Regions from separate parts of the Streptomyces sp. NPDC058308 genome, predicted to be linked through region 1. Evidence: riboswitches for the same ligand, from Rfam matches in the RefSeq annotation. Region 1 holds a riboswitch; each other region holds the start of a gene.

What was found. Region 1 has a riboswitch for thiamine pyrophosphate ahead of thiC (phosphomethylpyrimidine synthase ThiC). Riboswitches for the same ligand answer to the same signal wherever they lie in the genome.
Region 2: linked by a shared signal. The riboswitch ahead of thiO (glycine oxidase ThiO) and the one ahead of thiC (phosphomethylpyrimidine synthase ThiC) in region 1 are both predicted to bind thiamine pyrophosphate.
Region 3: linked by a shared signal. The riboswitch ahead of ACFVYL_RS17050 (thiamine ABC transporter substrate binding subunit) and the one ahead of thiC (phosphomethylpyrimidine synthase ThiC) in region 1 are both predicted to bind thiamine pyrophosphate.

What each region holds. Positions count from the first base shown of each region.
Region 1 covers NZ_JBHVZA010000010.1:95,005-105,423, reverse strand. Annotated here, with positions in the region: gene ACFVYL_RS16045 (IclR family transcriptional regulator) at 128-841, shown strand; gene ACFVYL_RS16040 (SsgA family sporulation/cell division regulator) at 944-1,381, shown strand; gene ACFVYL_RS16035 (YibE/F family protein) at 1,445-2,890, opposite strand; TPP riboswitch at 2,962-3,116, shown strand; gene thiC (phosphomethylpyrimidine synthase ThiC) at 3,109-4,908, shown strand; gene ACFVYL_RS16025 (hypothetical protein) at 5,126-6,022, opposite strand; gene ACFVYL_RS16020 (metallophosphoesterase) at 6,203-7,258, opposite strand; gene ACFVYL_RS16015 (LacI family DNA-binding transcriptional regulator) at 7,501-8,622, opposite strand; gene hisC (histidinol-phosphate transaminase) at 9,077-10,156, shown strand; gene ACFVYL_RS16005 (cyclophilin-like fold protein) at 10,192-10,419, opposite strand, start outside.
Region 2 covers NZ_JBHVZA010000002.1:394,565-404,983, reverse strand. Annotated here, with positions in the region: gene ACFVYL_RS04425 (bacterioferritin-associated ferredoxin) at 1-52, shown strand, start outside; gene bfr (bacterioferritin) at 56-535, opposite strand; gene ACFVYL_RS04415 (sulfite oxidase-like oxidoreductase) at 701-1,333, shown strand; gene ACFVYL_RS04410 (deoxyribonuclease IV) at 1,347-2,231, opposite strand; partial or broken gene pknB (Stk1 family PASTA domain-containing Ser/Thr kinase) at 2,305-4,261, opposite strand; gene ACFVYL_RS04400 (thiazole synthase) at 4,446-5,240, opposite strand; gene thiS (sulfur carrier protein ThiS) at 5,244-5,456, opposite strand; gene thiO (glycine oxidase ThiO) at 5,453-6,676, opposite strand; TPP riboswitch at 6,674-6,787, opposite strand; gene ACFVYL_RS04385 (NAD(P)/FAD-dependent oxidoreductase) at 6,990-8,153, shown strand; gene ACFVYL_RS04380 (Rv2175c family DNA-binding protein) at 8,486-8,851, shown strand; gene thiE (thiamine phosphate synthase) at 8,946-9,605, shown strand; gene metF (methylenetetrahydrofolate reductase [NAD(P)H]) at 9,709-10,419, shown strand, end outside.
Region 3 covers NZ_JBHVZA010000011.1:63,850-74,268, forward strand. Annotated here, with positions in the region: gene ACFVYL_RS17025 (hypothetical protein) at 1-885, shown strand, start outside; gene ACFVYL_RS17030 (VOC family protein) at 985-1,389, shown strand; gene ACFVYL_RS17035 (LOG family protein) at 1,461-2,612, shown strand; gene ACFVYL_RS17040 (ABC transporter ATP-binding protein) at 2,644-3,684, opposite strand; gene ACFVYL_RS17045 (ABC transporter permease) at 3,684-5,375, opposite strand; gene ACFVYL_RS17050 (thiamine ABC transporter substrate binding subunit) at 5,351-6,436, opposite strand; TPP riboswitch at 6,514-6,630, opposite strand; gene rlmN (23S rRNA (adenine(2503)-C(2))-methyltransferase RlmN) at 6,673-7,779, opposite strand; gene ACFVYL_RS17060 (phosphatidate cytidylyltransferase) at 7,883-8,992, opposite strand; gene frr (ribosome recycling factor) at 9,025-9,582, opposite strand; gene pyrH (UMP kinase) at 9,739-10,419, opposite strand, start outside.

The sequences.
Region 1 (10,419 bases):
CGCGCTTCGGGAGTGAACCTTGGCTGCGGTCGACGCCACCACCTCAGCGATTGACGCCACCCCTGCACCGGCCGACACATCCACCGCGGCCGTCGGGCCGACCCTCATCGGTTCCGTACAGCGGGCGATGCGACTGCTGGAAGCCGCCGCCGCGCATCAAGGCGGGGCGCCCGCGAAGCAGTTGGCGCGGGAGGCGGGGCTTGCCCTCCCCACCGCGTACCACCTGCTGCGCACCCTGACCCACGAGGGCTATCTCCGCAGAGAGAAAGGTGTGTTCGTGCTCGGCGAGGCGGCCGAGCGGCTGGGCAGCAGCGGGGCGCAGCAGAATCGGCGCGGCGCCATCGAGGAGACCTTGGCGCACTGGCGCGACACCATCGGGGTCCCCGTGTATTTCGCGGTCTACCGCGAGGGCGAGATCGATCTCGTCGCCGTCTCGGACACCCCGGGCAACCCTGCCGTCGAGGAGTGGGCGGACTTCCGGGAGACGGGGCACGCCCACGCGATCGGGCAGTGTCTGCTGGGTCAACTCGACAGTGAGGCCCGGCTGGACCACCTCGACCGCTATCCGGTCCAGTCGATCACTCGCTATTCGGTCCGGGACGACCGCACCTTCATGCGGCGGCTCGACGCGATGGAGCGGATGCGGCCCGTCGTGGAGCGTCAGGAGTACGCGCTCGGTACGGTCTGCGCGGCGATTCCGATCACAGTGGGTGACACCGCCGCGACCATGGCCATTTCTGTACCCGCCTACCAAGCCGATCGGCTGCTGCCCGCGGCCCAGCGTTTGCAGCGTGAACTCGGAAAGCTACTAGGGACACTCGCCTTCTCTATCAGCATCTGAAAACTCACTCCTTGTGATCTGGTGCGCACGTTGAGCAAGATGCCAAGGGTGCCAGGGAGTTGGTCCCTGGCTCCTCGAGAGCTACGTGACGGGGTAGGCGCGATGGGCGAGACGGTTCAGGCAGAGGTCATGATGAGCTTCCTTGTTTCCGAGGAGCTGTCGTTTCGCATCCCGGTGGAGCTGCGTTACGAGATCGACGACCCCTATGCCGTGCAGCTGACGTTCCATCTGCCGGGGGACGCCCCGGTGACCTGGACCTTTGGGCGGGAGTTGCTGATCGACGGGGTGGGGAGTCCGTCCGGGGAGGGGGACGTGCGGGTCGAGCCGACCGATTCCGGGCTGCTCGACGAGGCGCTGATCAGGCTTCAGGTCGGCGCGGACCAGGCGCTGTTCCGGGTGGGCATCCCGCCGCTGCTCGCCTTCCTCGACCGTACGGACAGGCTGGTGCCGCTCGGGCAGGAGCGGTCGCTCGCCGACTTCGACACCCACCTCGACGAGGCGCTCGACCGGATCCTCGCGGAGGAGCAGAACGCGGGCTGACCTGCTGTCGTCAAGGGACGGATGAGGGTGGCATTTTGGTGCATTTAGTGGCGCCGGGAGCGGTCACCGTTTGCGGCGCCGCCCCTTTCCGCCGTGGGAGGGGCGCGCGGGGCCGGTAGCGGTGGCGCCCGTGCCGGTGGGGCGTCCCGTACCGGGAGGGGGCGGCGGAGATCCGATCGTGCGGTCCGCCGAGACGACCAGGGCGGCCAGCGCGGTCGTCACCGGCACCGAGGCGACCAGGCCGATCGAGCCGATCAGAGTGCGCACGATCTCCTCGGCGACCAACTCGCTGTTGGCCACCGTGCCCACGCTGGACTGCGCGATCGAGAAGAGCAGCAGGAGGGGCAGCGCGGCGCCCGCGTAGGCGAGGACGAGGGTGTTGACGACCGAGGCGATGTGGTCGCGGCCGATGCGGATGCCCGCGCGGTACAGGCCGCGCCAACCCATCGTCGGGTTGGCCTGGTGCAGTTCCCAGACCGCGGAGGTCTGCGTGACCGTTACGTCGTCGAGCACACCGAGCGAGCCGATGATGACGCCCGCGAGCAGCAGGCCGCTCATGTCGATGGACGGGTACAGGCCATGGATGAGGCCGGTGTTGTCGTCCGTGTTGCCGGTCAGGGAGGCCCAGCCGATGAAGACCGAGCCGAGCAGGCCGATCAGCAGGAGGGAGATAAGCGTGCCGAGTACCGCGACCGATGTGCGGGCCGTGAGGCCGTGGCACAGATAGAGCGCGATCAGCATGATGGCGCTCGCCCCGATCACCGCCACGACCAGCGGATTCGAGCCCTGCAGGATCGCCGGCAGGATGAAGAACGTGAGCACCATGAAGCTGATGGCGAGCGCGACCAGGGCCATCACACCGCGCAGCCGTCCCACCACGACGACGGCGAGGGCGAAGATTCCGGCGAGCAGTGCCATCGGGAACTTGCGGTTCACGTCGGTGACGGAGTACTGCAGACCCTCGGGGGCCTTGGGCTCGTAGGCGACCACCACCTGCTGGCCCTGCCGCAGTTGCCGGGGCGAGTCCGGCTGGATGATCTCGGTGAAGGTGCGGCCCTCGTCCTTGCCGCTGCTGACCTCGACCGTCGCGCGTTTGCAGGTGCCCGCCGCCCGGGACTGGGCGGACTGACCCTCGGCGGTGGAGGTGTCGCCGTTCGGCGGGGTCTGGGAGGGGCTGAGGTCCTTGCAGGGCAGTTCCTGCACCTTCGTGACCTTCGCCGCCTGGGTCTGCCGGTCGAATCCGACGCCGGTGCGCTCGTGGCCCGGTGTGCCACCCGGCCACAGCACCAGCAGGCCTACGGCGACCGCGGCGGCGAAGGGAATCAGTACCGCGGCAATGACCTTGCGCAGGTGCTTGGAGACGGGCGCTGCGGGGCCGTGACTGTGCGAGTGTCCGTGGCCCCCGTGCCCATGACCTCCATGTCCGGTCCCGTCCGACGGCGGGGTCGGACCCGGCGGTTGCGACGGGGGACGAGAGGGCGGCGGAAGCGGCGGCTCTGTGGTGGTCACTGCCCGATCATCGCAAGAACGGAGGGGGCCCTCTGTTCAGCGCGCCCGAGATGACGCTAGCGTGGAGCCACCTTTGCAATCGCGGGAGCTCGGAGCACCGGGCTGAGAGGGCGCTGACCTCCGTACGAACCGGCACGATCGTGCACGAGCCGTACGGGATCCGCTGCGTCGACCGCCGAACCTGTTACCGGGTAATGCCGGCGTAGGGAGTAGGTCTCATGACCACATCGGACGCACGCACGCCTGCCTCCGGCAGCGACGAGAACACCGTCGCGGCTGACGAGGCTGGGAAGTCCATCGGCTGGCACAAGGCGTATGTCGAGGGTTCGCGCCCCGACCTGCGCGTGCCGGTCCGCCAGGTGCACCTCACCAACGGCAAGGCTGTCACGCTGTACGACACCTCAGGCCCTTACACCGACCCGTCGGCCCAGACCGACGTCCGCCGCGGTCTGCCGCCGCTGCGGGAGAACTGGATCATCGCCCGCGGCGACACCGAGGAGTACACCGGCCGCCCGCCCCGTCCCGAGGACGACGGCATCAAGCACACCTCGCCCCGCGGCGGCCTGAAGAACCTCGACGCGGTCTTCCCGGGCCGTCCGCGACAGCCGCGCAGGGGGCGCGCGGGGCAGGCGGTGACGCAGCTCGCGTACGCCCGCCGCGGCGAGATCACCCCCGAGATGGAGTTCATCGGGATCCGCGAGAACCTCGACCCCGAGGTCGTGCGCGCGGAGGTCGCCGCGGGCCGTGCGGTGATCCCCGCCAACGTCAACCACCCGGAGATCGAGCCGATGATCATCGGCAAGAAGTTCCTGGTGAAGGTCAACGCCAACATCGGCAACTCCGCGGTGACCTCGTCCATCGAGGAGGAGGTGGACAAGATGACGTGGGCGACCAAGTGGGGCGCCGACACGGTCATGGACCTGTCCACCGGCCGCAACATCCACACCACCCGCGAGTGGGTGCTGCGCAACTCCCCCGTGCCGATCGGCACCGTGCCGCTCTACCAGGCCCTGGAGAAGGTCGACGGCAAGGCCGAGGAGTTGACCTGGGAGATCTACAAGGACACGGTCATCGAGCAGGCCGAGCAAGGCGTGGACTACATGACGGTGCACGCGGGCGTGCGCCTTCCGTACGTCCCGCTCACCGCGCGCCGCAAGACCGGCATCGTCTCGCGCGGCGGCTCGATCATGGCCGCCTGGTGTCTCGCGCACCACAAGGAGAGCTTCCTCTACGAGCACTTCGAGGAGCTCTGCGAGATCCTCGCGGCGTACGACGTGACGTACTCGCTCGGCGACGGCCTGCGGCCCGGCTCGATCGCGGACGCCAACGACGAGGCGCAGTTCGCCGAGTTGAGGACGCTCGGGGAACTCAACACGATCGCCAAGCGTCACAACGTACAGACGATGATCGAGGGCCCCGGTCACGTCCCGATGCACAAGATCAAGGAGAACATCGACCTCCAGCAGGAGATCTGCGAGGAGGCGCCGTTCTACACGCTCGGCCCGCTGACCACGGACATCGCCCCGGCCTACGACCACATCACCTCCGGCATCGGCGCCGCGATGATCGGCTGGTGGGGTACTGCCATGCTCTGCTACGTCACGCCCAAGGAGCACCTGGGCCTGCCCAACCGCGACGACGTGAAGACCGGCGTCATCACGTACAAGATCGCGGCGCACGCGGCGGACCTGGCCAAGGGGCACCCGGGCGCGCAGGACTGGGACGACGCGCTCTCGGACGCGCGCTTCGAGTTCCGCTGGGAGGACCAGTTCAATCTGGCTCTCGACCCGGTCACGGCACGGGAGTTCCACGACGAGACGCTGCCGGCCGAGCCCGCGAAGACGGCGCACTTCTGCTCGATGTGCGGGCCGAAGTTCTGCAGCATGAAGATCTCGCAGGACATCCGGCGTCAGCACGGCGGTGACCTGGAGCAGGACGACATCGAGGCGGGCATGGAGCAGAAGTCCAAGGAGTTCGCCGCGGCGGGCAACCGGGTCTATCTGCCGATCGCCGACTGAGCCGTACCCGCGGCCTCCCCGGTCGGCTCCGAGGCCGTTTCAACGGCCGACGGCACGCGGGAGCAGGGCAGCACACCGGCAACCAGCCGGTCACTGCCCTGCCTCGCGCCTCGTCCTGCCGGTGTTCGGCCAGGTCACACGCTCTGACCTGGCCGAACACCGGTCCGGCCCCTGCGTACCTGTGCACGGTCTTGCCCCGTGCCCGTCCCCGGCCCCACTACTCCGGCTTGTGGTCGGGCCCGCCGAAGTCGGGGCTGGAGAAGTCCGGGCTGGAGTAGCTCGGGCGCGGTCCCGCGGCAGGGCCGCCGTCCGGGCTGCTGAACCCCGGCCTGTGATAGCCGAGTTGGGGCATGCGGCTGCCGTTCGCCCCGGATCCCCCGGCGCCCGGCGACGGCGTACGGGCGGCGGGAGCTCCGCCCGGGTCCGTCAGGGCCTCCCGCAGGAACGGCACGACGCCGCGCTCCAGGAGCGCCCGGCCCCAGTCTTCCCTGGCGCGGGACACCTCCTCGCAGTGCTCACCGTGCAGTTCTGCCTGGAGCGAGGTGGAGCCGTTGCGCAGGGCGGTCAGGAGCAGACCGACCGCGGCGACCAGGATGCCCCCGGCGGTGAGCGCGCCGAACAGCCACCCCGCGGTGAGCAGGGTGTCCGCGAAGGCGGGCTCAGGGGTGAGCATCTTCAGGATGTAGCCGACGAGCAGGAATATCATCGCGGCCGTGCCCGCGAGGACGGGTGCGAGGACCGCGACGACGGCGATCGCCCCGGCTCCCGCGGCCACTGGTTCCGCCACCTCGCCCATCGTGGTGGCGAGGCTGATGCCGCCGGAGCCCGACTCCGCGGCGCTCTGTCCGTTCCCTTCACGGATTGTTGTGGACGTCGGTCGAGGTTCGCGCAACTCCTCGCGAACCTTCACGTAGTGCGCGTACTCGGCCGCGGCCGAGGCCGTGATCAGTGCTGTCGCGTTCAGGGCCATGGTGCGCAGTTGTTCGGTGTTGAGCCGCTGGCCCACTGCGGCGAGTTCAGGACGATCAGGTGCGTTGCGCAGCGCCTCATCGAGGATCCGCTCGTACTCGGGGCGGTCCTCGTTGAGCAGGTGTGGAGCGCTGTTCATGTGCATCCCCCGATGCTCCGTAGGGCTGAGGCTCGCATGGCTGCGAGCCGTTGGGCAGAAACGGAGGGGAGCCTGCTACGGATAAGCCGATGGTAGAGCCGTGACCGCATGCGGTGACAGGGGGTTTCCGGAAATTGCCCCCCTGGCCAGCGTGATCGTGTAGAGGAGCGCCTGCCCGAAGAACGCTCAGTCAGTCAGGGGGAGTTGGCAGACCAGTAGCTTTCCGGCCATGGTCACTCCGCCGTCCATGGCGATGGCCAGGCCGTCGGCGTAGACGTGCGGACCCTCGATGACGGGGCCGCCGCCGTCCGACTCGTCCTCGGAGCCGACGTCGCCCAGGAGGTAGGGGATGGGGCTGTGACCGTGGACGATGCGTGTGCCGCCGTAGACATCGAGGAGTTCGCGGACGGCCGAGGGGCCGGACTCGTCGCGGAAGGCGAAGCGCTTGGTGAACTTGCGGAAGAGGTCCCAGCACTCGTCGGCGTCATTGCGCGTCAGGGTCTCCCGGATGGTGTCGTTCACCGCCTCGATCGAGTCGCCGTAATCCAGATAGGCGGTCGTGTCGGAGTGCACGAGCAGGTGGCCGTCGGCCTCCTCCATCGCGTCCAGTCGGGCCATCCACTGCAGGTGGTGGTCCTCCAGGCGCTCCATGTCGGTCTTCTGCCCGCCGTTGAGCAGCCAGGCGGCCTGGAAGGTGGCGGTGCCCGCGCCGGAGTTGACGGGGGTGTCGCCGAACCGCTTGGCGCCGAGCAGGAGCAGCTCGTGGTTGCCCATGAGCGCCTTGCAGTAGCCGCCGGCGGCGGCCGCTTCGGCGGAGAGCCGCATCACCAGGTCGATGACGCCGATGCCGTCGGGTCCGCGGTCGGTGAAGTCGCCGAGGAACCACAGGCGCGCGTTGCCCGCGGACCAGTTGCCCTCGTCGTCGACGAGCCCCTGCTCATGCAGGGCCGCGACGAGCTCGTCCAGATAGCCGTGCACGTCGCCCACGACGAACAGCGGACCGAATTCCTCGCCCGCCCGCGGCTGCGGAGGCTCCGGCATGACCTGCACCTGGACCGTGTCGCCCCGGTTGATGACGGGCAGATCGCGCTGGGTGGGGGTGTAGCCCTCCTCCGGCGGTTCGCCGGGCGCTCCGGGGCTCGCCGGGGCGGGTCCGGTCGTCTCATGGACGTACGCCGGTACGCGGAAGTCGCGCAGCGTCGCCGTCCGCACATCGGGTCCCTGACCGGCCCCCTGAGTCATCGACCCCTCCACCACCATTGCGCCGCATCTGCACCGAGATCGGACTGCTTGGTCGCAGCGGCCCGCGGTGTCGTCCGCCCATCATAGGAATGCGGCTCCCGCTGTGTGGTGCACCAGGGGTGGTGAATCGGTCCCGGACCCCGGTTCGTCGAGGTTTTCTCCCGAATTGGGCAGAGGTTTCCCCGCTGGTTGCGGGGAGGAAGCCGACCTCCGCCCGGGGCCGGGCGCTCGGGCGGGAGCGGTCAGCCGTGCCCGGGCGAGCGGGGCGGGCTGACCGTCGTGCGCGGTGGACGTCGCTCGGACGAGGTGCGCACGATCAGTTCGGTCGGTATCACCTGCTGGATGGGCCGGCCCGTGTCGAGGCCCTCGATGGCGTCGATGAGGAGCTGTACGACGGCCGTGCCGATGCGCCGGGGTTTGAGGGAGAGCGTGGTGATGGGCGGTTCGGTGGTGGCGTACACCGTGGACTCGCTGCAGCAGACGAGCAGCAGGTCGTCGGGGACGCGCAGGCCGTACCGCCGGGCGGCGGCGAGCAGGTCGGTGCCGTTGGGGTCGAAGAGACCGTAGACGGCGTCGGGCCGGTCGGGCCTGGCGAGCAGCCGGTCGGCGGCGACGGCGCCCGCGCACGGGTCGTGCGCGGGGTAGGACTCGTAGACCGGGTCCTGTCCGACGCGCTCGCACCAGCGCAGATACGCGGTGGTGGAGAGGTGGGTGTACGTGTCCGTGGTGGTGCCGGTGAGGAGGCCGATCCGGCGGGCGCCGGCGGCCGCGAGGTGGTCGAGGATCTCCAGGACCGCCGCCTCGTGGTCGTTGTCGACCCAGGCGGTGACCGGGAGCGACCCCGCCGGGCGGCCGTCGGAGACCACCGGAAGGCCCTGCCGGACTAGTTCGCTGACCACGGGATCGTGGTCGGAGGGGTCGACGACGACGGTTCCGTCGAGTGCGACGTTCGACCACACGTCGACGGGGCTGCGGCGGGAGGTGGCGGGGAGGATCACCAGGGCGTAGCCCCTGGCGAGTGCGGCCGAGGTGGCGGCTCTGGCCATCTCGGCGAAGTAGGCGAATTCGGTGAAGGTGAAAGGTTCATCCCCGTACGTCGTCACGGTCAGGCCGATGAGGCCTGACTTGCCGGTACGGAGGGTGCGGGCCGCCGCGGACGGGCGGTAGCCCAGCCGCTCTGCGACTTCGCGGACGTGGCGTCGGGTGGCGTCGGGCAGCCTTCCCTTGCCGTTGAGGGCGTCGGAGACAGTCGTGATGGAGACACCGGCGGCTGCGGCGACGTCTCTGATCCCCGCTCGACTTTGCCGGTTGCCCCGGCGTGCGGTCTCCGCTCGGCTCACCTGATGCTTCCCTGCTGCTGTCATGGCGAGCCGATAGTAGGGCTCATGAGGGTGGGTAGCAGGGGCGCATATTCACGCGTTGACAGGCACGTTTCTGCATGGCGCAAGCGGGTCAATGACCATGGAATGCAAGGGAGTTGGCGGGCTTGATGGGTAGCTGCCCCTGATCGTCGCGCATGGGCCTGCCAAAGGGGCCAGATCTCGAAGAGGTCTCAACTCACCTTCACGAGGGACGCGCGCCACGGAGCGAGCCACCGGCGCACGGGGGAGCACGGGGCGCCCCTGTCGTCCTGTACGCCTTCGGAGGACCTCGCCGTACGTCTGCGGAGACCTCCGCGGAGCCTCCGCGCAGACCGCCACGCAGACCTTCGCGCGGTCTCCGTGGAGGAGATGCCGGAAGCCCATTCGCAGGGGCGTCGAATCCTCATAAGGTAAGCAGTATTCGAACTGGTTGTGACTGGCTACGAGGAGGACTGCGGTGAGCGAGACGAACCCGAGGCTGCGCGCCGAGCTTGAGGGGATCCCCACCTACAAGCCGGGCAAGCCCGCGGCGTCCGACGGTCCGGCGGCCTACAAGCTGTCCTCGAACGAGAACCCCTACCCGCCGCTTCCCGGCGTGATGGAGAGTGTGCTCGCCGCGGCCGGTTCCTTCAACCGCTACCCCGACATGGCGTGCACGACCTTGATGGCCGAGCTGGCCGACCGCTTCGGAGTGCCCGTCTCGCACATCGCCACCGGCACCGGCTCCGTGGGCGTCGCCCAGCAGCTGCTGCAGGCCACCGCGGGCCCCGGCGACGAGGTGATCTACGCGTGGCGGTCCTTCGAGGCGTACCCGATCATCACGCAGGTCAGCGGCGCGACCTCGGTGCGGGTGCCGCTGACGGACGGCGAGGTGCACGACCTCGACGCGATGGCCGCGGCGATCACCGACCGCACCCGGCTCATCTTTGTCTGCAACCCCAACAACCCCACCGGCACCGTGGTCCGCAGGGCGGAGCTTGAGCGGTTCCTGGACCGGGTGCCGAGCGACGTGCTGGTCGTCCTCGACGAGGCGTACCGCGAGTTCATCCGCGACCCCGAGGTGCCGGACGGCATCGAGATCTACCGCGACCGCCCGAACGTCTGCGTCCTGCGCACGTTCTCCAAGGCGTACGGCCTCGCGGGCCTGCGCGTCGGCTTCGCGGTCGCCCACGAGCCGGTGGCCGCCGCGCTGCGCAAGACGGCGGTGCCCTTCGGCGTGAGTCAGCTCGCGCAGGACGCGGCGGTGGCGTCGCTGCGCGCCGAGGACGAGCTGATGGGCCGGGTCGGCTCGCTGGTCGGCGAGCGCACGCGCGTGGTCGAGGCGCTGCGCGGACAGGGCTGGACGGTGCCCGAGACGCAGGCGAACTTCGTGTGGCTGCGGCTCGGGGACCGTACGGCCGACTTCGCGGCGGCGTGTGAGGAGGCCGGCGTGGTCGTGCGGCCGTTCGCGGGTGAGGGGATGCGGGCCACGATCGGCGAGACCGAGGCCAACGACCTGTTCCTGCAGGCGGCGGAGGCCTTCCGCAAGGAGCTCTAGCCGCCCCGCTCCAGCCGCCCCGCTCCCCGCGCGGGTCAGTCGTCCGCCGGCTCGACGCGGACGGGGTCGCCGTCGCGCACGGTGGCCAGCAGGCGTGCGTCGCCGTCCAGATGGCCGAGGACGTTGCACGGGCTCGCGAGGCGGCACTCGTCGCCCCGTGAGATCGGTGTCGGTCCGTAGGGGAGGGCGAGGGCGTCGCCGTCCGTCCAGAAGGCGACCGTGCCGGGTGCGACGACCTGCTGGGCTCCGCCCTCGCGCGGGAC
Region 2 (10,419 bases), on a different contig from region 1:
TGAACCCGCCGTGGCGCTGGCCGCCGACGCGGATCTCCCCGAAGCCGCCTAGCTCTCAGCTCTCCGGCTGCTCGATGAGCTGCGCGATGTAGAGCGCCTCACCCAGCTTCTCGACCAGTTCGAGCTGGGTGTCCAGATAGTCGATGTGGTGCTCCTCGTCCTCGAGGATCGACTCGAAGATATTCGCGGACGTGATGTCTCCCTTGGCGCGCATCACCTCGATACCGCGCTTGAGGCGGTCGATCGCCTCCACCTCGACCTGGCGGTCGGCCTGGAACATCTCGGTGACCGTCTGGCCGACCCGGACGTGGAAGAGCCGCTGGTAGTTGGGCAGACCGTCGAGGAACAGAATCCGGTCGGTCAGCACCTCCGCGTGCTTCATCTCGTCGAAGGACTCGGACCGGGTGTACTTCGCGAGCTTCGTCCAGCCGAAGTTTTCCTGCATCTTGGCGTGGAGAAAGTACTGGTTGATCGCCGTGAGTTCGGCGGTCAGCTGCTCGTTGAGAAATTCGATGACCTCGGGGTCGCCCTGCATCGCAGAGGCTCCTTCCACACGGGTTACTGGGCAGGTGACGCGCATCCTTGCACCGGTGTTCGGAGGCCGTCCAGTAAGTGCACGCTTAGTAGGAGTTGCCCCAATCAGCGCCCCCTGGGTTACGGCTGGTCACGTCCACCGTCCCGGGTCTGTCAGGATGGAGCCATGGGTCAGCCGGCGGAACGCGCATCTCGACAGGCGGCGGAGCCGGAGCTTCCGCCGGGTCAGCGGCTGCAGCGCGGCTGGCCGGTCACGCACTACGGCCCCGTGCCGAAGTTCCGTCCCGAGCGCTGGGAGTTCAGGGTCTTCGGCGCCACCGCCGACGGCGCGAAACACTGCTGGACCCACGAGGAGTTCTCCGCCCTGCCGTACGAGACGGTGGTCGCGGACCTGCACTGCGTCACGAAGTTCAGCATGCTGGGCGCCGAGTGGGGCGGGGTCGCGGCCCGTACGCTCCTGGAGATCGCCCCGCCCGCGCCGGAGACCACGCACGTGATGGTCTGGGCCGAGTACGGCTTCAGCTCGAATCTGCGCCTGTCGGACTTCGCCTCCGACCGCACGATTTTCGCCACCCACAAAGGCGGCGAACTGCTCACCGCGGAGCACGGTTTCCCGCTGCGGCTCGTCGTGCCCCACCTGTACGCCTGGAAGGGCCCCAAATGGGTCCGCGGCATCGAGTACATGACGGCCGACCGCCGCGGCTTCTGGGAGGAGCGCGGCTACCACAACCTCGGCGACCCCTGGCAGGAGCAGCGCTACTCCTACCAGGAGGAGCCCGGGGACGGCCCCGAGCTCTAGACGCGTCTCGGCTTCAGAGGCTCCTGAGCTCCTTCAGGCGTGCCACGTCGGCGGCGTGCCCCTCCTTGCCGCCGGGCGTCTCGATCACCAGCGGTACGCCCTCCGTGGCGGGGTGCAGCATCAGTTCGCGGAAGGGGTCCGCGCCGATGTGGCCGGTGCCGATGTTCTCGTGGCGGTCCTTGTGGGCGCCGACGACGTCCTTGGAGTCGTTGGCGTGCACGAGCTTCAGGCGGCCCTCGCCGACCGTGTCGACGAGGAGGTCGAGGGTCTGCTTCATGCCGCCCGGGCCGGTCAGGTCGTGGCCCGCCGCGTAGATGTGGCAGGTGTCCAGGCAGACGCCGAGCTTGGGGTGGGCGTCCAGCGCCTCGAAGTACGGCCCGAAGTCCCAGGTGCGGGAGCAGAGCGAGGCGCCCTGGCCCGCGGTCGACTCCAGGAGGAGGAAGGGGTCGTCGTCGTGCGTCAGCTCGTCGAGCAGCGGCAGCATGCGGTCGCGCACCTGCTTCAGGGCGAGCGCGCGGTCCCGGCCGCCGGTCGCCGAACCCGTGTGCACGACGACGCCGAGCGCGCCGATCGCCCGGGCCCTGCGCAGCGAGTGGCGCAGTGAGTCGACGGACTTCTCGACGGTGGCCTCGGTGTGCGAGCCGAAGTTGATGAGGTAGGGCGCGTGGACGTACGCGGGGATCCGCTCGGCCGCGCAGGCCGCGCGGAACTCCTCGTCCTGCTTCGGGTTGCCGGGCGGAGTGGCCCAGCCGCGGGGGTTGGCGACGAAGACCTGGACGGCCTCGGCGCCGAGCTCACGGGCGTACGAGAGGCCGACGGTGGCGAGGCCGCCGGCCACGGGGACGTGTCCGCCGACGGGGTTGCGGGACACTGCGCTGAGGGACTTGTTGCTGCTCACGCCCTCCAGGGTGGCATGCGCGCGGCGATGCTCCGTCGGCGGTCCGGGGCCCGCCGGGCCCCGGACGTGCGGCTCAGCGGATCGTGATGGTGATCGTCGACTTCTTCGGCGCCTTGTCGCCGCCGTCCACCGACTGCTTCTTCACGGTGTCGCCGAAGATGCCCAGGAGGCCGCGGTCCTCGTCCACGTCGAAGCCCGCCCCCTCCAGCTTGTCCTTGGCGTCGTCGACGTTCATCCCGGTCACGTCCGGGACCACGACCATCGGCTGGCCCTTGGAGATCGTCAGGGTGACGGTGTCGCCCTCGGCGAGCGTCTTGTCCTGGCCGGGGGACTGCTCGGCGACGTCGCCCTTGTCCTCGTCGGAGTAGACCCGCTGCGTGGCGATCTCGACCTTGAGCCCCTCCTCCTCCAGCTCGGCGGTGGCGTCGGCCTCGGACTCGCCCGTCACGTCGGGGACCTGGACGACGGCCCTTGCTGACGACCAGGGCGACGGCCGAGCCCGCCTTGCGGGTGAAGCCGGCCCGCGGGTCCGTGCTGATCACGGCGCCCTTCTTGACGTCCTCGCTGAAGCTCTTGGTGACCATGCCCGGCGCGAGCCCGGAGTTCTTGAGCTCCTTCTCGGCCGTGGCCAGCGGGATGTTCTTGACGTTCGGGACCTTGACGGTCTCCGGGCCCAGCGAGACGGTCAGCGTCACCTTGCCGTTCTGCCGGATGCGCTCGCCCACCGCGGGGTCGCTGTCCATGACCGTGCCGCGCTTGTCCGTGTCGCTGTACTTACGCTCGATGTTCTTCACGTCGAGCCCGGCGTCGTCGAGCCGCTGCTTCGCCTGCGCCTCGGTCTTCGCCAGGAGCGGCGGGACCTTCGTGAACTGGCCGGAATTGATGTACCAGATGCCGGTGCCGAGACCCAGGACGAGCACGACGGCGGCTATCACCGCGATCATGCGGCGGCGCGGGTCGAAGCGCCCGCGGGAGGCAGGGGCGGCGGTGGGCGGGCCCGGCGGCGGGGTCGCGAGGACGCTGGTGCGGTTCAGCGCGTCCTGGCCGCCCGGTCCGCCCCGGCTGTCGTCCGCGGGCAGCGGGAGCTGGACGGAGCGCGCCGCGCGCGGGATCACGCTCGTACGGTCCTCGGCGTTGTCGTGCACCGCCGTGTGGGCTTGCGGCGGCACCGCGTCGAGCTGCTCCTCGGTCAGGGCGGCCCGTGCCTCCCTGAGCTGCGCGAGGAGCGCCACAGCGTCGTACGGGCGGACGTCGGGGTGGCGCGCGGTGGCGGCGGCGACCACCTCGTCGAGCGCGAAGGCAAGGCCGGGGACGGCCGCCGACGGGGGCGGCACGTCCTCGTTGAGGTGCTGGTAGAGGACCTGGGCGGGGGAGTCACCAGAGTGCGGCTTGGCGCCGGTCAGCATTTCGTAGAGCACGACCCCGCAGGCGTACACGTCCACGCGGGTGTCCGACGTGCCGTGCTCGATCTGCTCGGGGGCGAGGTAGGAGACGGTGCCGAGCACGGTGCCGGTCGTGTTCGTGACCGTGTCCACCGCGCGGACGAGCCCGAAGTCGGCGACCTTCACCCGGCCGTCGTCCCCTATGAGGACGTTCTCGGGCTTCATGTCACGGTGCACGAAGCCCGCGCGGTGCGCGGCGCCGAGCGCGGCGAGGACCGGCTCCAGGATGTCCAGCGCCGCCCGCGGCTGCAGCGCGCCGCGCTCGCGCAGCACGTCGCGCAGGGTGCAGCCCGCGATGTACTCCATCGCGAGATACACGTACGACCCGTCCGTGCCCTGGTCGAAGACGCCGACCACGTTCGGGTGCGAGAGGCGGGCCACCGACTTGGCCTCGCGGATGAAGCGGTCGACGAACGAGGCGTCGGCCGCCAGCGTCGGGTGCATCACCTTGAGGGCGAGCACGCGGTCGAGGCGGGTGTCCACGGCCCTGTAGACCGTGGCCATCCCGCCGACCGCGATGCGTCCGTCGATCCGGTAACGGCCGTCGAGCAGCTGCCCGACGAGCGGGTCCTGAAGGGTCGTGTCCACGCAGGGAGTCTACGAGCCGCCACCGACACCGCGTCCCGGCCGGTCCTCCCCACGGCTGGACTGCAGCCGAGCTGTGACAGGCGACGGGCCGAGGCGCCCCGTCAGGGGCGCGGGGAACTGCGCGCCAAGCCCCCACCGGCGGGCAGCCGCGAGCGAACAGAGCCCCCCTGCCCCGGCGAGGACGTCAGAACGCGGGCCTCTCCGGATCGAGCCGCGCCATGCCCTCCGCAGGAGAGGACGCCTCCGCGAAGTGCCGGCGCGGGATCCGCCCGGCCCGGTGCGCCAGGCGCCCCGCCTCGACCCCGTGCCGCATGGCCTCCGCCATCAGGACCGGCTCCTGCGCCCGCGTCACCGCGGAGGCGAGCATCACACCCGCGCAGCCCAGCTCCATCGCGATCGCCGCGTCGGACGCCGTGCCCGCGCCCGCGTCGAGGATCACCGGCACGCGCGCGTGCTCCACGATCAGCTGGAAGTTGTGCGGATTGCGGATGCCGAGACCGGAGCCGATGGGCGAGCCCAGCGGCATGATCGCAGCGCAGCCCACATCCTGAAGCCTGCGCGCGAGCACCGGGTCGTCGTTCGTGTACGGAAGGACCGTGAAGCCGTCGTCCACCAGGACCTCGGCGGCGTCCAGGAGCTCCACCGGATCGGGCAGCAGGGTGCGCTCGTCGGCGATCACCTCCAGCTTCACCAGATCCGTGCCGAGCGCCTCGCGCGCGAGCCGGGCGGTGAGGACGGCCTCACCCGCGGTGAAACAGCCCGCCGTGTTCGGCAGGACGCGGATGCCGAGCCGGTCGAGGACGCTGAGCACGGAACCCTGCACACCCGGGTCGAGGCGGCGCATCGCGACCGTGGTCAGCTCCGTGCCGGACGCGACGAGGGCCCGCTCCAGGATGTCGAGGCTCGGCGCACCGCCCGTACCCATGATCAGGCGCGAGGAGAAGGTGAGCCCGCCGATGACGAAGGGGTCGTCTGCCATGGTTCAGCCTCCCTGGACTGCGGTGAGTACTTCGACGCGGTCGCCCTCGGCGAGCACGGTGGCGGACCACCGCGCGCGCGGGACGACGGTTTCGTTGACGGCGGCGGCGACACCGGAGTGCGCCGCGGAGAGGGTGGCCACGAGGGCTTCGAGCGTGGTGCCCGAGGCCACATCGCGTGCTTCTCCATTGACGGAAACGGCGAAAGGCGTGCTCATACGGGCTGCTCCGTGAAGGACTGCGGGCGGGGCGAGACGGGTGCGGGGGCGGCGCCGTCGAAGCGGCGCGGGGTGAACGGGCGCGCCTCGTCCGGCAGTTCACCGGTGGTCAGGGCGTGCGCCATGACATCGCCGGTGAGGGGCGTCAGGAGGACGCCGTTGCGGTAGTGGCCGGTGGCCAGCTGGAGCCCGGGGAGCCGGGTCGGTCCGAGCAGCGGCGCGTTGTCGGGCGAGCCGGGCCGCAGCCCCGCGCAGGTCTCGGTCAGCGGCAGCTCCGTGATGCCGGGCACGAGCTCGTGCGCGTCCCGCAGGAGTTCGTACACGCCGCCCGCGGTGACCGTGGTGTCCCAGCCGAGCTCCTCGCTGGTCGCGCCGACGACGAGCTCGCCGTTCTCGCGCGGGACGAGGTAGACGTGGCTGCCCCGCACCACGGCCCGCACGGTGCGGCTCAGGAACGGCGCGTACGCCTTCGGCACCGTCAGCCGCAGGACCTGCCCCTTGACGGGCCGCACGGGCGGCAGGACGCCGCCGGGGACGCCCGCGAGGCGCCCGCTGAGGCTGCCCGCCGCGAGCACGGTCTGCGCCGCGCCCAGCTCGGTGCCGTCCGCGAGGACGACTCCGCGGGCCCGGTCGCCCGCCACCGAGAGGCGCTCGGCCCAGGCGCGGTGGAGGACCACGCCGACCCGCTCGCAGGCCACCACGAGCGCCGCCGCGAGCCTGCGCGGGTCGATCTGGTGATCGCCGTCGACCCGCAGCCCGCCGCGTACGCCCGGCGCGAGCATCGGCTCGAGACGGCGGCACTCGCGGCCGCTCAGCCACTGGGAGTCGAGCCCCGAACGGCGCTGCAGGTCGTGCAGCTCGCGCAGGTGGGCGCGGTCGTCGGAGTCGAGCGCGACGGCGAGCGTGCCGGACGCGCGGTAGCCGAGGCCGTGCCCGCTCGCCTCGGTCAGCTCCGCGGCGAAAGCGGGGTAGCGGCGGGCGGATTCGAGGTTGATGCCGAGCAACGCCTGCTCGCCGTAGTGGAGTTCGGTGACGGCGGCCAGCATGCCCGCCGCGACCTGGGCGGCGCCGCCGCCCGGTTCGGGGTCCACGACCGTCACGGAGAGCCCGCGCTGCGCGGTCCGCCAGGCCGTGACCAGGCCGATGATGCCGCCTCCGACGACCAGCACGTCAGAGGTGCCCGGTGGTGCTTTCGTAGGCGATGTCGTACGTGGATGCATGGGCGTCCAGCCCCTCCCTTCGCCGGCATGACCCGGATCAGGTTCGTACGGTCGGAGGCCGTCCCAGCCTCCCTCTCAGCCCGGTGCGTCCGGGCTCCCGCGAGTGCTCTGCACCGGCCACCCTAGCCCGTCGCTCCGCGTGGCAGTAGGGGAGCTGTCCGGGTACGGGCAGTGACGGTGTGTCAGAGATCTCCTCGTATCCGTCTGAGACCGTCCCCGCCCGCCGCCCTACAGTGATCGGGTGAGCGAGCAGCAGAGGCAGACCGGGAAAGAGCGGCAGGCGGCGCGGCGCGTCGTCATCGTCGGAGCGGGCATGGCCGGGGTGCAGACCGCGGTGGCCCTGCGCGAGCAGGGGTTCACCGGCGCGGTCACCGTCGTCGGGGCGGAGCCGCACCAGCCGTACGACAGGCCGCCGCTGTCCAAGGCGGTGCTGCTCGGCAAGGCGGAGGGCTCCGCCTTCGACATCGACTTCGAGGCGCTCGGCATCGAGCTGGTCCTGGGCCGCGCGGTCACCGGGGTGCGCCCCGCCGACCACGAGCTGGACACCGCGACGGGCCCCGTCGCGTACGACGACCTGGTCCTCGCGACCGGCGCCGAGCCGATCGGGCTGCCGGGCACCGAAGGCGTACCCGGCGTCCACCTCCTGCGCACCCTGGACGACGCGGAGCGGCTGCGCCCGGTCCTCGCCGAGCAGCACGACGTCGTGGTCGTCGGGGCGGGCTGGATCGGCGCGGAGTTCGCGACGGCCGCGCGCGAGGCGGGGTGCGCCGTCACCGTGGTCGAGGCGGCGGAGCGGCCGCTCGCGGGGACGCTGCCCGCGGAGGTCGCGGCGCCCATGGCGAGCTGGTACGCGGACTCCGGAGCGGTCCTGCGCACCCACGCGCGCGTGGCGCGCGTCGAGGCGGACGCGGTGGTCCTCTCGGACGGGACGCGGGTGCCCGCGGGCGCCGTCGTCGTCGGCATCGGGGCACGGCCCGCGACGGAGTGGCTGACCGGCTCCGGCATCGAGATCGGCGCGCACCGTGAGGTCGTGACCGACGAACTGCTGCGCACGTCGGCGCCCGACGTGTACGCGGTCGGCGACTGCGCCTCCTTCCCTTCGGGAAGGTACGGAGAGCGCCTCCTCGTCCACCACTGGGACAACGCCCTCCAGGGCCCGCGCACGGTGGCGGCGAACATCATCGGCGAGACACCGGCGGCCTATGACCCGGTGCCGTACTTCTGGTCGGAGCAGTTCGGCCGCTTCGTGCAGTACGCGGGCCATCACGCGGCGGCGGACCGGATGGTCTGGCGGGGCGACCCGACGGGCATGGCCTGGTCGGTCTGCTGGCTCCGCGAGGGCGCCCTGGTGGCGGTCCTGGCGGTGGGCCGCCCCCGGGACCTGGCCCAGGGCCGCAAACTGATCGAATCCCGTTCCCCCCTGGACCCGGCCCTGACATCGGACCCCTCCATCCCCTTGAAAAAAGCAGCCCTGTAACGCCCCGGCCCGCTCTCTCAAGGCGCGGGGAACTGCGCGAAGGGGGCACGGGGAACGGCGTGAAGGGGCGCGGGGAACTGCGCGAAAGGGGCGCGAGGAACGGCGCGCCCAGCCCCCACAGACCCGCAGTCACCCAGAAAGCCCGAACACCCCACCCGATCGCGCCCCAGCCTCCAGTCCGAGGCCGCCCCGGCCCACCCAGGGGCGCGGGGAACTGCACGAAAGGGGCGCGGGGAACGGCGCGCCCAGCCCCCACAGACCCGCACCCGCACCACACCAGGCCCCCGAAGCCCACGCCACCCAAGGCCCCCGGCCAGAGATACGCTGGACCTGTGACCGAGATTGACGCAAAGACCGATGCTCTCGTCCCCGCCTGGCTGCACCTCCCCGACATCGCAGAAATGTTCGATGTCGAGGTGACCCGCGTGCGCCAGCTGGTGAAGGAGGGCACGCTGATCGCCGTACGCCGTGGTGAGAACCGCGCGCTGCAGGTGCCGGCCGCCTTCATCGACGGCGACAAGGTCGTCAAGGGCCTCGCCGGGACCCTGACGCTCCTGAGGGACGACGGTTTCTCCGACGAAGAGATGATCGAGTGGCTCTTCACCCCCGACCCGACCCTGCCCGGCACCCCCGCGCAGGCTCTGAGCGAGAATCGCGGCACGGAGGTGAAGCGCCGCGCCCAGGCGCTCGCCGTCTGAGCAGGTGCTCGGCCGTCTGACCTGAACACATCGTCCGGCGTGCGGGCGCGTGATGTCACGCCCCCGCACGCCACCGACAACGGGGGACTTCTCCATGGCTGCCGCTGCCGCCGATCACCGCGCCCAGCTCGCCGACGCCCGGCTCTATCTGTGCGTGGACGCCCGCAGGCGCCAGGGCGACCTCCCGGAGTTCCTCGACGCCGTCCTCGCGGGCGGCGTCGACATCGTGCAGCTGCGCGACAAGGGCCTGGAGGCCGCCGAGGAGCTGGCGCACCTGAAGGTCTTCGCGGACGCCGCGCGGCGGCACGGCAAGCTCCTCGCGGTGAACGACCGCGCGGACGTCGCCCACGCGATCGGCGCGGACGTGCTGCACCTGGGCCAGGGCGACCTGCCCGTCCCCGCGGCCCGCGCCGTCCTCGGCGGGGACGTCCTCATCGGGCGCTCCACGCACGCCGAGCCGGAGGCCGCGGCGGCCGCCGTGCAGGACGGCGTGGACTACTTCTGCACGGGCCCGTGCTGGCCCACGCCCACCAAGCCGGGCCGCCACGCCCCGGGTCTCGGCCTGGTCCGTTACACGGCCTCGCTCGGCACGGACCGCCCCTGGTTCGCCATCGGCGGCATCGACGCGGGCAATCTGGACGAGGTCCTCGAGGCGGGTGCGCGCCGCGTCGTCGTCGTACGCGCGATCACCGAGGCGGACGACCCGGGGGCCGCCGCGGCCGACTTCGCCAAGCGGCTGCGTACGTCTGTCTGAGCAACAGCCCGGAAGTGTCCGATCCGTGGACAGCAACCCGGCAAACCGGCCAAATCTCCCGCCTCTGGTTGGGGGACCGCCGTGGCCTGGCTAACCTGCCCGTATGGCCCTAGGCACAGCTTCGACCAGGACTGACCGTGCGCGCACGGTGCGCGACATGCTCGCGACCGGTAAAACGACGTTTTCGTTCGAGTTCTCCGCCCCCAAGACCCCGAAGGGCGAGCGGAACCTCTGGAACGCGCTGCGGCGGGTCGAGGCGGTCGCCCCGGACTTCGTCTCCGTGACCTACGGCGCGGGCGGTTCGACGCGCACCGGCACGGTCAAGGAGACCCAGCAGATCGTCGCCGACACCACCCTGACGCCCGTCGCGCACCTGACCGCGGTCGACCACTCCGTGGCCGAGCTGCGCAACATCATCGGTCAGTACGCGGACGCGGGCATCAGGAACATGCTGGCCGTCCGCGGCGACCCGCCGGGCGACCCGCTCGGCGACTGGATCGCGCACCCCGAGGGCCTCACGTACGCCGCCGAACTGGTCGAGCTGATCAAGGAGTCCGGGGACTTCTGCGTCGGCGTCGCGGCCTTCCCCGCGATGCACCCGCGCTCGCCCGACTGGGACTCCGACACCCGGTACTTCATCGACAAGTGCCGGGCCGGCGCGGACTACGCGATCACGCAGATGTTCTTCGACCCGGAGGAGTACCTGCGGCTGCGCGACCGCGTCGAGGCGGCCGGGTGCGACACCCCGATCATCCCTGAGATGATGCCCGTCACCAACGTCCGCCAGCTCCACCGGCTGCCCGAGCTCAGCAAC
Region 3 (10,419 bases), on a different contig from region 1:
ACGGCCGTGTCCTGCGTCCTCGGCTCCATGGTGGCCCTGCTCTTCTTCCTGCACCTGCGCGGCGACATCAGGGGCCTGCCCTTCGACGGGGCGGCGACCGACCTGCTCGCCGGCGGCGAACCGCTGCCGCTCGCGGGCGCGCTGACCCTGCTCGCCCTTGTCCCGGTCGCCGCGTCGGCCGCCAGCGCCCTCGTACTGCGGCCGCGGTCCGTCAAGACCACCGGCGCGGCGGACGGCGCGGAGCCCGCCGCGGACCCGGACGCTCCGGCCCGGCCGCCGGGCGGCCTGCCCTGGGGCGTCGCTCTCCTTGCGGCGGGCCTCGCCGTCGAGACGTACGCGAGCGGCTCCGGCGGCCGGGCGAGCGGCGGCTTCCCGATGCCGGGCGGCGGCGCCGACGGCAGCCCGGTGGGTGTCCTCGCGGGCTGGGCCCTGACTGCCCTCGGCCTCGTGCTCGCGGGCCCGGGCCTCACCTGGCTCAGCGGGCGGATCCTGCAGGCGGTGCGGCCCGGCGCGGTACGGCTGCTGGCCGGACGTGTCCTTCAAGAGGAGGCGCGGCGCATCGGACGGCCGCTCGGCGTGCTGTGCGCGGTGGCGTCGGGCGCGTACGCGTCGCTCATCCTGTACGCGGGGCCGAGCCCGCGGATGGGGCCGCTCACCACGCTCGGCGGGCTGCTCGTCGCGGGCTGCGCGGTCCTGACCCTGGCCACGGCGGCGGTCGAGGCCAAGCAGTCCCGCTCACACACGACGGGCGCGCTGCTGCGGCTCGGGGCGCCCGCGACGCTCCTTCGCGGTTCGGCGGCGCTTCGCGCGGGCGCGCTCGCCATCGTGTTCGGGCCGCTGACCTGGATCGTCGCGGAGCTGGCCGCGCTGCCGCTGGCGCGCTGAGGGAACGTCACGAGAAAAGTTCCCGCCGGTCGATGAGTTCCGAGTCGAACGGATGTCTACCCCTCCGTAAGACACACGCACTCACCGGGAGAGACACTCATGTACCAGCAGATGATCTTCGTGAACCTGGCCGTGTCCGATGTCGCCGCGTCGAGGAAGTTCTTCACGGAGCTCGGCTACTCGATCAACCCGCAGTTCTCGACCGACGCGTGCGCGTGCGTGACGATCAGCGACACCATCGTCGCCATGATGCTGAGCAAGGAGCACTACGCGAACTTCACGCAGAAGGAGATCGCGGACGCCACGAAGACCAGCGAGACGCTGATCTGTCTGAGCGCCGAGAGCAGAGAGAAGGTCGACGAGCTCGTCGACAAGGCGGTCGCCGCGGGTGGCACGGCCGGCAAGGTCCAGGACTACGGCATGATGTACGGCCGCGCGTTCGACGACCTGGACGGCCACACCTGGGAAATCATGTGGATGGACCCGTCGCAGGTCCAGGGCTGAGACGCGGGGCGGAACGGCCCCGGCGCACCCGCGGGACGAACCCCGCCGGACCCCCTGCTTAGCATGGGCGGATGCAGCCGACTTCCGAACGCACGTCCGCCCCGCGACTTCCCGGCGAGGATCGTGAGATCGAGACCCTCGCCGAGTTCGACGACGTCTCCGGCCGTGGCGCCCTCGCCGGGTGCCGCGTCCAGGCCGTCGACCTGACGGAGCGGACCGCCGCGCTCCTCGCGGCCGACGTCGCGGGCGCCGTCTTCCTCGGCTGCCCGATGCGCGAGGACGCGGCGGCGAAGGTGCGGGCCGGCGGCGCGCTGGTCTTTCCGCCGGTCCCGGGGCTGCCGTTCAACCCGTACCGCGGTCTGCTGTACTCCCCCGACGACCTGTTCGCCGGCCTCGCCGACGGCGGGTACGAGGCGACGCCGGACGCCCACGCGTACGCCTGGTTCCAGCGGACCAAGGCCGACGGCGACGTCTTCTCGTCGATGCTGCGCGCCATTCACGACGACTCCATCTCCGACGCCCTCGACGAGCACCTGGTCGGGGCCCGGGTGGTGGGCGTCATGGGCGGCCACGCGATGGCCCGCGGCACCGACTCCTACGCGGGTGCGGCGCGGCTCGGCCGCGCGCTGGCCCGCGCGGGGTTCACGGTCGCCACGGGCGGCGGCCCCGGCGCGATGGAGGCCGCCAACCTCGGCGCCTACGCCGCGCCCCTCGACGACGAGATGCTGGACGACGCCCTCGAACTCCTCGCCAAGGCCCCGTCGTTCACGCCGTCGGTCACCGACTGGGCGCAGGCGGCGTTCACCGTCCGCGAGCGCTGGCCCGCCGGTGGCTCCTCGGTGGGCATCCCCACCTGGTTCTACGGCCACGAGCCGCCGAACGCGTTCGCCTCCCACCTGGGCAAGTACTTCGCCAACGCCACCCGCGAGGACGGCCTCCTGGCCCGCTCGAACGCGGGCGTCGTCTTCCTGCCGGGCGCGGCCGGCACGGTCCAGGAGGTCTTCGACAACGCCACGCCCAACTACTACGAGTCGCGCGGCGAACCCACCCCCATGGTCCTGGTCGACCACACCCACTGGACCGAGCACCTGCCGGTGTGGCCGCTGCTCCAGTCACTCGCCCGCGACCGCTCGATGGAATCGCGGATCGCCCTGGTGGACCGGGTGGAGGACGCACCGGCCGCGCTGCGAAGGCTCGGGGCGGTGTCGAAGGTGACGGGGTAGCGGCAGCTCCCCCTCAGCCCGCCCCTCCCCCTCAGCCCGCCCCTCCCCCGAGCACCACCACATCCCCCGCATCGAACGCGACACCCACCGTCTCGCCCACCCCCGGCGCTTCGCGCAACGCGCAGGCCGCCTCCAGGCGTGGGCCCTCCTTCGGCTGCAGGCGCACGGCGACGTGCGTGCCGCGGAAGGTCCGGGCCACCACCTCGCAGGGCAGTCCGTCGTCGAGGGGGACCAGGCGCATCCCGGCGGGGCGGACCAGGATCTTGTGCCGTCCGGCGGGTGTGCCCGCCGGTACCGGGATCCGGCCCCACACGGTCTCGGCGGCCCCGCCCTTCACCGTCGCGTCGACGACGTTGTCGAAGCCGAGGAAGCGCGCCACGAACTCGTCCGCCGGGTGCTGCCACACCTCAAGTGGCGTGCCGGACTGGGCGATCCGGCCGTCGCGCATGACGACGACGCGGTCGGCGAGCGCGAAGGCCTCGCCCTGGTCGTGCGTGACGGCGAGCACGGTGGTACCCAACTCGTCGAAGAGTTCCCGCAGTTCGACGACCAGACGTTCCCGCAGCGAGCGGTCGAGCTGACCGAGCGGCTCGTCGAGCATCAGGAGGCGGGGCCGCGGGGCCAGCGCACGCGCGAGGGCGACCCGCTGCTGCTCGCCGCCCGAGAGCGAGGCCACCGCGCGCCGCTGCGCGTTCGGCAGCCCGACGAGCTCCAGCAACTCGGCGACGCGGTCGGCCTGTTCGGCCCGCGACGCGCCGTGCATGCGCAGCCCGAACGCGACGTTCCCCGCCACGTCGCGCTGCGGGAAGAGCTGGTGATCCTGGAACATCAGGCCCACGCCCCGCTTGTGCGCGGGCACCCCGCGCTGGTCGCGCCCGCCGAGGAGGACTTCCCCGCCGTCGAGCCCCTGGAGCCCGGCGACCACCCGCAACAGCGTCGACTTGCCGCTGCCGCTCGGCCCGAGCACGCAGACGATCTCGTGCTCCTCGACCTCGAGGCCGACGGCGTCGAGCGCGGCCCGCGCCCCGAAACGTACCGTCGCCTCCCGCAGGCTCAGCAAGGCGTCCGTCATCAGAACTCTCCCGTGGTACGGCTCGTCCGAACGCGTTCCAGGAGCAACAGCGACACCGCGCACACCACCATGAGTATCGTCGAAAGGGCCATCGCCTGGCCGTAGTTGAGGTCCCCGGCCCGGCCGAGCAGCCGCGCCACGGCGACCGGCAGCGTCGGGTTGTCCGGCCGCGCGATGAAGACGGTCGCCCCGAACTCGCCGAGCGACACGGCGAAGGCGAACCCGGCGGCGATCAGCAGCGCCCGCCGCACCATCGGCAGGTCGACCTCCCGCCACGCCCGCAGCGGCGACGCCCCGAGCACCGCGGCGGCCTCGCGAAGGCGCCCGTCCACCGCGCGCAGGACGGGCAGCATGGTGCGTACGACGAAGGGCACGCCGACCAGCGCCTGAGCCAGCGGTACCAGGATCCAGGTGGCCCGGAGGTCGAGCGGCGGCTTGTCCAGGGTGATCAGGAAACCGAAGCCCACGGTCACCGCGGAGACCCCGAGCGGCAGCATGAGCAGCGCGTCGAAGCCCCGGACGAGGCGCCCGGCACGGCGCGTGAGCGCGGCGGCCGCGAGCCCTCCGATGACGACCGCGATGGCGGTGGCCACGACCGCGTACTCCAGGGAGTTGCGGACCGCCTCGATCGGCGGCACGAGGAAGGCGCCGCCGTCCGCCGAGGTCAGCTCCTTGTAGTAGGTGAGGCCGAAGCCGTCGGGACCGTCGAAGGAGCGCTGGATCAGCACCCCGAGCGGCAACAGGATCAGCAGGGCGACCGTCGCCATGACGAGTCCGAGCAGCGTCCACTGCCCGGCGCCGCGCGGTCGCCGCGCGACGGCCGACGCGTCCACGAGCTTCAGTGCGCTCTCGCGCCGCCTCGCCGTCCACGCGTGCACGGCGAGGATCAGCCCCACCGCCACGAACTGCACGATCGTCAGGACGGCGGCCGTCGGCAGATCGAGCAGCTGGGCGGTCTGCCGGTAGATCTCCACTTCGAGGGTGGAGTACGCGGGTCCGCCGAGGATCTGCACGACGCCGAAGGAGGTGAAGGTGAAGAGGAACACCATGAGCGCGGCAGCGGCCACCGCCGGCCCGAGCGCGGGCAGCGTCACCGTCCGCCACGCCGTCCAGCGCGAGGCGCCGAGCATCCGCGCGGCCTCCTCCTGCCGCGGGTCGAGCTGCGACCAGAGCCCGCCGACCGTGCGGACGACGACCGCGTAGTTGAAGAAGACGTGCGCGAGCAGGATCGCCCAGACGGTGGTGTCCAGGCGCACGCCCCACAGCTCGTCGAAGAGTCCGCCCCGCCCGATCAGCGCGAGGAAGGCGGTCCCGACGACGACCGTGGGCAGCACGAACGGCACGGTGACGACGGCCCGCAGCGCCTGCTTGCCGGGGAAGTCGAAGCGCGCGAAGACGTACGCGCCGGGGAGCGCGATCAGCAGCGTCAGCGCGGTCGACGCGAGCGCCTGCCAGGTGGTGAACCACAGCACGTGCCGGATGTCGGACTCCCCGAGCACCTCCGTGATCCGCCCGAACTGCCAGACGCCGTCGATGTGCAGCCCGCGCGCGACGATCGCCGAGACCGGATAGGCGAAGAAGAGCGCGAAGAACGCGACGGGCCCGGCCATCAGACCCAGCCGCGCCGCGCTCCCCCGGCTGAAGCCCGCGCGGGAGCGGGACTTCGTTACTTCAGTACGAGCGAGGTCCACGACTTGATCCACGGCTCGCGGTTGTCGGCGATCTTCTTCGGGTCCATGGTCTGCGGCTTGTCGACGCGCACGCCGTGCTCCGTGAACAGCTCGGGCAGCTTCGTACCCTCGCGCACCGGGTTCACGAACATGTTCAGCGGCATGTCCTCCTGGAACTCCTTGCCCGCGAGGAAGTCCAGGAGCGCCTTGCCGCCCTTGGTGTTCTTGGCGTTGCTCAGCAGGCCCGCGTACTCGACCTGGCGGAAGCAGGTGCCGGTCGCGACGCCGGTCGGCGCCTGTTTCGGCTGCGGCTTGCCGAAGAGCACCTCGACGGGTGGCGAGGAGGCGTACGAGACGACGAGAGGCCGGTCGCCCTTGGCCTTCTTGCCTCCGGCAGACCCGGAGAACTCCTCGTTGTAGGCCTGCTCCCAGCCGTCGACGACCTTCACGCCATTCGCCTTGAGCTTCTTCCAGTAGCTCTCCCAGCCCTTGTCGCCGTACTTCGCGGCGGTGCCGAGCAGGAAGCCGAGGCCGGGCGACGAGGTCGAGGTGTTCTCGGTGACCAGCAGGTCCTTGTAGGCGGGCTTGGTCAGGTCCTCGAAGGACTTCGGCGGCGCCAGCTTCTTGTCGGCGAAGTACTTCTTGTCGTAGTTCACGCAGATGTCGCCGCTGTCCACGGGCGTCACCCGGTGCTTGTCCTGGTCGACGCGGAACTCCGGCTTGATCTGCGCCGAGCCCTTGGCCTCGTACGACTGGAAGAGGCCGTTGTCGAGCGCCCGCGACAGGAGCGTGTTGTCGACGCCGAAGAAGACGTCGCCCTGCGGGTTGTCCTTGGAGAGGATCGCCTTGTTCACCGCGGCGCCCGCGTCGCCGTCCTTGAGGACGTGGACCTGGTACCCGGAGCGCTTCTCGAAATCCTTCAGCACGTCCTTGGAGACGTTGAAGGAGTCATGGCTGACGAGCGTCACGCTCTTGGAGCCGGACGTCCCTGAACCGCCGTCGGAACTGCCGCACCCTGAGACGGCGACGAGCCCGAGGCCCGCCGCCAGCGCGGTGAACGTGACCTTCTTGGTGGTGCTCACTGAAACTTCCTCCTGGGTGTCCAGGAAGAGACGCGGCCCTGCCCGCCGGCCAGGTGGCCGCGGGCAGGGCGCTACAGCTTGAGTCGTGCCCGAACTCCCTACCCGGAATGACCCGGGCGAGGTTCAGAGGGTCTGCGGCCCACCTGTCCAAGGTGCCGCACTCTCAGCGCTGTGGCGCTCCCCTGTCGGAAATATGCAGATGTGTGTACGAGGCGTACGCCCGCACGCCCGTCAGACTACCTCTCGGCCGCGGCGAGCTGGCCGCACGCTCCGTCGATCTCCTGGCCCCGGGTGTCCCGGATCGTGACCGGCACACCGTGGGCGGCGATGGCCGCCACGAACGCCTTCTCGTCCTCGGGGCGCGACGCGGTCCACTTCGAGCCCGGCGTCGGGTTCAGTGGGATCAGGTTCACGTGCACCGGCTTGTTCTTGAGCAGCCGCCCGAGCCGGTCACCACGCCATGCCTGGTCGTTGATGTCGCGGATCAGCGCGTACTCGATGGAGAGGCGGCGGCCCGACTTGGCCGCGTACTCCCAGCCCGCGTCGAGCACCTCGCGCACCTGCCACCGGGTGTTCACCGGTACGAGGGTGTCGCGGAGCTCGTCGTCCGGGGCGTGCAGCGAGATCGCGAGCCGGCACTTGAAGCCCTCGTCGGAGAACCGGTGGATGGCGGGCACGAGCCCCACCGTCGACACCGTGATCCCGCGCTGCGACAGGCCGAGGCCGTCCGGCTCCGGGTCGGTGAGGCGGCGGATGGCGCCGGTCACGCGGTTGTAGTTGGCCAGCGGCTCGCCCATGCCCATGAAGACGATGTTGGAGAGCCGCGCGGGCCCGCCCGGGATCTCACCGTCCCTGAGCGCGCGCATCCCGTCGACGATCTGGTGCACGATCTCGCCCGTCGACAGGTTCCGGTCGAGGCCGGCCTGGCCGGTGGCGCAGAACGGGCAGTTCATGCCGCAGCCCGCCTGGGAGCTGATGCACATGGTGACCCGGTCCGGATACCGCATCAGCACCGACTCGACCAGCGTCCCGTCGAAGAGCCGCCAGAGCGTCTTGCGCGTCGTGTCGTCGTCACAGCTGATGTGCCGCACCACGGACATCAGGTCGGGCAGCAGCGCCTCACGGAGCTTCTCGCGCGCGCTGGCGGGAATGTCGGTCCACTCCGCCGGGTCGTGCGCGTACCGCGCGAAGTAGTGCTGCGAGAGCTGCTTGGCGCGGAAGGGCTTCTCGCCGATGGCGGCGACGGCTTCCTTGCGCTCGGCGGGCGAGAGGTCGGCGAGGTGCCGCGGGGGCTTCTTGGCTCCGCGGGGCGCGACGAAGGTGAGTTCTCCGGGTACAGGCATGGTCCTTCCAGTGTCGCAGACATACGACAAGGGGCTCGCCGCCCTGTGGACAACGAACCCCTCACGTACATATGCGCAGGTCAGACGGTGTACGCCGGAACGCTCATCCCGATCCGACGAAGAGCACGAGCAGCAGCCAGACCACCGGCGCCGTCGGCAGCAGCGAGTCGAGGCGGTCCATGATGCCGCCGTGTCCCGGCAGCAGCGTGCCCATGTCCTTGATGCCGAGGTCCCGCTTGATCATCGACTCGCCGAGGTCGCCGAGCGTGGCGCTCACCGCGACCGCGAAGCCGATCACCAGACCCTGCCACCACGCGCCGTCGTCGATCAGGAACTGCAGGCACAGCGCGCCCGCGGCCATCGCGAAGGTGACCGCGCCGACCAGGCCCTCGCGGGTCTTGCCGGGGCTGATGCGCGGCGCCAGCTTGTGCTTGCCGAAGCGCCAGCCGATCGCGTACGCACCGGTGTCGCTGACGACGGTCAGGAGCAGGAAGGTGAGCACCCGCTTCGGACCGTCGTCCGCGGTGAGCATCAGCGCCACGAACGTGGCGAGGAACGGGACGTAGAAGGCGGCGAAGACCCCCGCCGTGACGTCCTTCAGATAGCCCTCAGGGGGCTCGGTCATGCGCCAGACGAGGACCGCGAGCGCGGTGAGGGCCATCGCGACCCACGCGCCCTCGGGCCCGCGCACGTACCCGGCGACGACCATCGCCGCGCCGCCCACCGCGAGCGGCACGAGCGGCGCCTTGATGCTCTTGCGCTCCTCGAGCCGCGAGGTGAGCTCCCAGAGGCCGACCACGACCGCGACCGCTATGACGCCGATGAAGACGGCCTTCACGATGAAGAGCGACGCGATGATCAGCGCGCCGAGTCCCACACCGACTCCTATGGCCGCACCGAGATCGCGGCCCGCGCTCTTCTTCTGCGGTGCCACCGGGGCGGGCTGCGGCTGAGGTGCGCTGGGCATGGGCTCCTGCGGAGGCTCGTCACGGAACAGGGGGCCGCCCATCGGAGTGGCCCCCCGGTCGTCGTCCTGGTCTCCGCCGTTCACGGGTACGTCGGGCACGATGGGCATGGGCTGCGTCTCAGACGGAAACAGCGCGTCCTGCGCATCGTACGCGGGACCTGGCGGGGTCGCCCCCTGACCAGGTCCGTGGTCGGGCGGCCCCCAATACCCGGCTCTGGGCGGCGCCCCCCAGGAAGAGTCGTTCACGGATCGGTTCCCTGATTCCTCGGACTCGAGACTCAGACTTCGAGCAGCTCGGCTTCCTTGTGCTTGAGCAGCTCGTCCACCTGGGCGACGTACTTGGCGGTGGTGTCGTCGAGCTCCTTCTCGCCGCGGCGGCCCTCGTCCTCTCCGATGTCACCGTCCTTGATCGCCTTGTCGAGGGCCTCCTTGGCCTTGCGACGGATCGACCGGATCGAGATCTTGGAGTCCTCGGCCTTGGTCTTGGCGACCTTGATGTACTCCTTGCGGCGGTCCTGGGTCAGCTCAGGGAACGTCACACGGATGATATTGCCGTCATTGCTCGGGTTGACGCCGAGGTCGGAGTCCCGGATCGCCTGCTCGATGTTGCGCAGCGCGCTCTTGTCGAACGGGGTCACCACGGCCATCCGCGGCTCGGGCACCGAGAACGAGGCCAGCTGGTTGATCGGCGTAAGGGCGCCGTAGTAGTCAGCCACGATCTTGTTGAACATCGCCGGGTGCGCACGGCCGGTGCGGATCGCGGCGAAGTCCTCCTTGGCGACCACGACGGCCTTCTCCATCTTCTCCTCGGCCTCGAGGAGGGTCTCTTCGATCACCACTTGCTCCTGCGTGTCTTGAGTAGGCCCGGCCAGCACAGGGCGGCCGGCTGCGTCGCGTGTCTTTCCTGCACGGTGTCCGACCGGCAGGGCTTTGTCCATCCCCTCAAAGGCCGTCTCGTATACGTCCCTTGAGGCTGGTCCAGGTCCCGGAGGTCAGGCCCGGTTTCCCTGGTCGCCCACGAGTGTGCCGATCTTCTCACCCTTGACCGCCCGGGCGATATTGCCTTCGGAGAGCAGCTCGAAGACGAGGATGGACAGTTTGTTGTCCCGGCACAGCGTGATCGCGGTCATGTCGGCGACCTTCAGGTCCTGGGTGATGACCTCGCCGTAGCCGAGCGCGTCGTACTTCACCGCGTCGGGGTTGGTCCTGGGGTCGGAGTCGTAGACCCCGTCCACGCCGTTCTTGCCCATGAGGAGCGCCTCGGCGTCGATCTCCAGGGCGCGCTGCGCGGCGGTGGTGTCAGTGGAGAAGTACGGCATGCCCATGCCTGCGCCGAAGATGACCACGCGGCCCTTCTCCAGGTGCCGCACGGCGCGCAGCGGGATGTACGGCTCCGCGACCTGCCCCATGGTGATGGCGGTCTGGACGCGGCACTCGATGCCCTCCTTCTCCAGGAAGTCCTGGAGGGCGAGGCAGTTCATGACCGTGCCGAGCATGCCCATGTAGTCGGAGCGGGCCCGGTCCATGCCCCGCTGCTGGAGCTCGGCGCCGCGGAAGAAGTTGCCGCCGCCGATGACGACGGCGATCTGCGCGCCGTCACGGACGACAGCCGCGATCTCGCGGGCGATGGCGTGCACCACGTCAGGATCGACCCCGAGGCCGCCTCCACCGGC